Regions from separate parts of the Solibacillus sp. FSL H8-0538 genome, predicted to be linked through region 1. Evidence: a T-box and tRNA genes for the amino acid it is inferred to sense, from the RefSeq annotation. Region 1 holds a T-box; the other holds one or more tRNA genes.
The links. The T-box of region 1 lies ahead of pheS (phenylalanine--tRNA ligase subunit alpha). A T-box ahead of a tRNA ligase gene usually reads a tRNA of that ligase, here a tRNA-Phe.
Positions count from the first base shown of each region.

Region 2: it encodes a tRNA-Phe, which carries the amino acid that the T-box ahead of pheS (phenylalanine--tRNA ligase subunit alpha) is inferred to sense. The anticodon was not compared.

Region 1 is NZ_JBBOPI010000001.1:2,651,713-2,653,882, reverse strand. It holds gene MHH87_RS12590 (TrmH family RNA methyltransferase) at 1-574, shown strand, start outside; T-box leader at 630-862, shown strand; gene pheS (phenylalanine--tRNA ligase subunit alpha) at 1,124-2,161, shown strand.
Region 2 is NZ_JBBOPI010000001.1:2,836,433-2,838,602, reverse strand. It holds tRNA gene MHH87_RS13585 (tRNA-Val) at 1-35, shown strand, start outside; tRNA gene MHH87_RS13580 (tRNA-Thr) at 44-119, shown strand; tRNA gene MHH87_RS13575 (tRNA-Lys) at 126-201, shown strand; tRNA gene MHH87_RS13570 (tRNA-Leu) at 220-304, shown strand; tRNA gene MHH87_RS13565 (tRNA-Gly) at 348-422, shown strand; tRNA gene MHH87_RS13560 (tRNA-Leu) at 429-517, shown strand; tRNA gene MHH87_RS13555 (tRNA-Arg) at 542-618, shown strand; tRNA gene MHH87_RS13550 (tRNA-Pro) at 625-701, shown strand; tRNA gene MHH87_RS13545 (tRNA-Ala) at 709-784, shown strand; tRNA gene MHH87_RS13540 (tRNA-Met) at 808-881, shown strand; tRNA gene MHH87_RS13535 (tRNA-Ile) at 889-965, shown strand; tRNA gene MHH87_RS13530 (tRNA-Ser) at 981-1,073, shown strand; tRNA gene MHH87_RS13525 (tRNA-Met) at 1,140-1,214, shown strand; tRNA gene MHH87_RS13520 (tRNA-Asp) at 1,219-1,294, shown strand; tRNA gene MHH87_RS13515 (tRNA-Phe) at 1,307-1,382, shown strand; tRNA gene MHH87_RS13510 (tRNA-Gly) at 1,389-1,462, shown strand; tRNA gene MHH87_RS13505 (tRNA-Ile) at 1,472-1,548, shown strand; tRNA gene MHH87_RS13500 (tRNA-Asn) at 1,558-1,632, shown strand; tRNA gene MHH87_RS13495 (tRNA-Ser) at 1,644-1,734, shown strand; tRNA gene MHH87_RS13490 (tRNA-Glu) at 1,749-1,820, shown strand; gene tnpA (IS200/IS605 family transposase) at 1,993-2,170, shown strand, end outside.

The sequences.
Region 1 (2,170 bases):
TTGGGCAATTGACGAAGTAGAAATGGTACAAGTAAATGAAGCTGTTGCAAAAGAAATTGCAGAAACAGAAAGCTCTCAAGGTGTGTTTGCACATTGCAAACAGCGCATGGCAACTGAAATTGAAATGGCAGGCTGGCGTAAAGTGTTACTTGTGGATGCCGTGCAAGATCCAGGCAATATCGGCACGATGATTCGCACAGCAGATGCTGCAGGTATTGATGCTGTTATTTTAGGAAAAGGCTGTGCGGATGCATTTAATCCAAAAACAGTGCGCTCTGCTCAAGGCTCTCACTTCCATATTCCCGTAGTGCGCGGCGAGTTACTTGAATGGGTGGAAAACCTACAAGAGGATGGAGTGCAAGTATACGGTACTTCATTAGAAGAGTCTGTATCTTATAAAGACATTGAAGCAAGTGATGCATTTGCATTAATCGTTGGCAATGAAGGTAGTGGTATTAGTCCGCAACTTCTTGCAAAAACAGATCAAAATGTCATTATCCCGCTTTTAGGACAAGCAGAATCACTAAATGTCGCTGTTGCTACTGGGATTTTACTGTATGCATTTGTACGTTAACGCTTGAAACGAAAACGAAACTGTCGTACTATGAAAGATGTAAATTAATAATGATTAAAATGCATCGACCGGGAAGAGTAGATGTTCTATTGTTTGTTTTAGGGAATGCGAGCCTTGACTGTAAGCTTGCGTACAAACATGAATATTGAAGTTCACCCCGCGAGCAGCTACCGGGATTCAGTACGCCTGATGAAAGGTTAGCCGGCGAAGAGTCGTTATTTCAAATGAAGTGATTGCACGAGTTGCAATAACTAGGGTGGTACCGCGAAACTCGTCCTCGTCCCTTTTATAGGGGCGGGGTTTTTTGTGGTTAAGAAAGTATAACTTCCATAACCACATAATAAAGGACATCATCTTCCCCCTATTTTGGGGTGAGATGTGTCTTTCTAATGCCTAAACAATGTGTTTGGCCTGTGTTTTGTGGGCGAATGATAGATAACTTTTCTGACGAGATAGATAACTCGCCATAACTGATAGAGATCACCTGCAAATGCCCATGAACAAACATTTTTTTGGCTGCACGCACTTTTACAAGGAGGAATTCAAACAATGGAACAACAATTAAAGCAACTAGAACAAGAAGCGTTAGCGAAAATTGAAGCAGCTAGCGACCTAAAAGAACTAAATGACGTCCGCGTTGCCTATTTAGGTAAAAAAGGACCAATCACAGATTTACTTAAAGGTATGGGTAAATTATCTGCTGAGGAACGTCCAAAAATGGGGGCACTTGTCAACACAGTACGTGAAAACGTAACAGCTGTGCTAGAAACAAAAGTAACTGCACTGGAAGAGCAAGCCATCCTTGAACAGCTTGAAAATGAGTCAATCGACGTAACTTTACCAGGTGCAACAGTGAAAGCGGGAAACCGTCATCCACTTACTCGCGTAATCGAAGAAATTGAGGACTTATTCGTCGCAATGGGTTATGAGATTGCAGAAGGTCCAGAAGTCGAGAAAGATTACTACAACTTTGAAGCACTTAACTTGCCAAAAGGTCACCCGGCACGTGATATGCAAGATTCATTCTATATCTCAGAAGAAATCTTACTTCGAACACATACGTCTCCAGTACAAGCCCGTACAATGGAAGCGAAAAAAGGCGAAGCAATCCGCATCATCTGCCCAGGTAAAGTATTCCGTCGTGATACAGATGACGCAACGCACTCACACCAATTCATGCAAATAGAAGGCCTTGTCATCGGCGAAAACATCCGCATGAGCGATCTTAAAGGAACACTTAATGCACTAGCGAAGAAAATGTTCGGTGAAGAACGTGAAATCCGCCTACGTCCATCATTCTTCCCATTCACAGAGCCATCTGTAGAAGTAGACGTTTCTTGCTTCAAATGTGGCGGATCAGGCTGTAACGTTTGTAAGAAAACTGGCTGGATCGAAATTTTAGGTGCTGGTATGGTTCACCCGAATGTACTTGAAATGGCTGGCTACGATCCGAAGAAAGTGTCAGGCTTTGCATTCGGTATCGGTGCAGAACGTATCGCGATGTTAAAATACGGGGTGGATGATATCCGTCATTTCTATACAAATGACACACGTTTCCTATCACAATTCCACCGCACAGAGGCGTAAGGAGGACCA
Region 2 (2,170 bases), 180 kb from region 1:
GGGGGTCGGCGGTTCGAGCCCGTCATCCTCCACCATTCTAAATGCCGGTGTAGCTCAGTTGGTAGAGCAACTGACTTGTAATCAGTAGGTCGAGGGTTCGACTCCTTTCGCCGGCACCATTTAGAGAGCCATTAGCTCAGTTGGTAGAGCATCTGACTTTTAATCAGAGGGTCGAAGGTTCGAGTCCTTCATGGCTCACCATTTTCATATTTGTCTGCTGCGGGTGTGGCGGAACTGGCAGACGCACTAGACTTAGGATCTAGCGCCGCAAGGCGTGGGGGTTCGACTCCCTTCACCCGCACCATTTAATTTCATATACTGTCAGAATAAAAAATTCTTATGCACATGCGGAAGTAGTTCAGTGGTAGAACACCACCTTGCCAAGGTGGGGGTCGCGAGTTCGAACCTCGTCTTCCGCTCCAACATGTGCCGGGGTGGCGGAACTGGCAGACGCACAGGACTTAAAATCCTGCGGTGAGTGATCACCGTGCCGGTTCGATTCCGGCCCTCGGCACCATTTATTTTTTAATAACAAATAATAGCGCCCGTAGCTCAATTGGATAGAGCGTCTGACTACGGATCAGAAGGTTGTGGGTTCGACTCCTGCCGGGCGCGCCATATAGACGGAATGTAGCTCAGCTTGGTAGAGCACTTGGTTTGGGACCAAGGGGTCGTAGGTTCGAATCCTGTCATTCCGACCATTATTTTGGGGCCTTAGCTCAGCTGGGAGAGCGCCTGCCTTGCACGCAGGAGGTCAGCGGTTCGATCCCGCTAGGCTCCACCATTTTTAACCATTATAAAGATCCTGGCGGTGTAGCTCAGTTGGCTAGAGCACTCGGTTCATACCCGAAAGGTCGTGGGTTCGACTCCCTCTGCCGCCATCTTAAAGGACCTTTAGCTCAGTTGGTTAGAGCAGACGGCTCATAACCGTCCGGTCACAGGTTCGAGTCCTGTAAGGTCCACCATTTAAATACAGCCATGGAGGTATACCCAAGTCCGGCTGAAGGGATTAGTCTTGAAAACTAACAGGCGGGTTAAACCGCGCGGGGGTTCGAATCCCTCTACCTCCTCCATTTTTAATCAAATTAAATGGTGCCTTTAAAACTCAATCTACATTTTATTAAATTAATTATTATTGTCGCGGGGTGGAGCAGTGGTAGCTCGTCGGGCTCATAACCCGAAGGTCGTCGGTTCAAATCCGGCCCCCGCAACCAAAATGGTCCCGTGGTGTAGCGGTTAACATGCCTGCCTGTCACGCAGGAGATCGCCGGTTCGATCCCGGTCGGGACCGCCATTTTTAAATTATGGGTCAGTAGCTCAGTTGGTAGAGCATTAGATTGAAGCTCTAAGTGTCGGCGGTTCGATTCCGTCCTGACCCACCATTTTTTGCGGGTGTAGTTTAGTGGTAAAACCTCAGCCTTCCAAGCTGATGATGAGAGTTCGATTCTCTTCACCCGCTCCATTTTTGAATGGGCCTATAGCTCAGCTGGTTAGAGCGCACGCCTGATAAGCGTGAGGTCGATGGTTCGAGTCCATTTAGGCCCACCATGTCATTGTTCCGAAGTAGCTCAGTGGTAGAGCATCCGGCTGTTAACCGGACGGTCGTAGGTTCGAGTCCTACCTTCGGAGCCATTTTTTATTTTGGGGAAGTACTCAAGTGGCTCAAGAGGCGCCCCTGCTAAGGGTGTAGATCGCTAACGCGGTGCGAGGGTTCGAATCCCTCCTTCTCCGCCATAAGTATGTTTTTAGGCCCGTTGGTCAAGCGGTTAAGACACCGCCCTTTCACGGCGGTAACACGGGTTCGAATCCCGTACGGGTCATACTAAAAGATTGAGATGATTAAATCATCTCAATCTTTTTTTTGTATGTTTTGAAACCCCCCTGCTATGCCGGGGGTTCCAAAAAGCTTTTAGCTATGGACAAAAAAAAAACTCCAGTCGTACAATAAAGTCAGGTCTAGTCAACTGACTTCGTACGAAAGGAGTACCCAAAATGGATAATAAAAGTTTAGCACATACAACATGGAATTGTAAGTATCACATCGTCTTCGCATCAAAGTACAGAAGACAAATTATTTATGGTCAAATAAAAGCGGACATAGGTCGTATACTACGCCAACTATGTGAAAGAAAAGGTGTAGAAATTATTGAAGCAACGGCATGTCCAGATC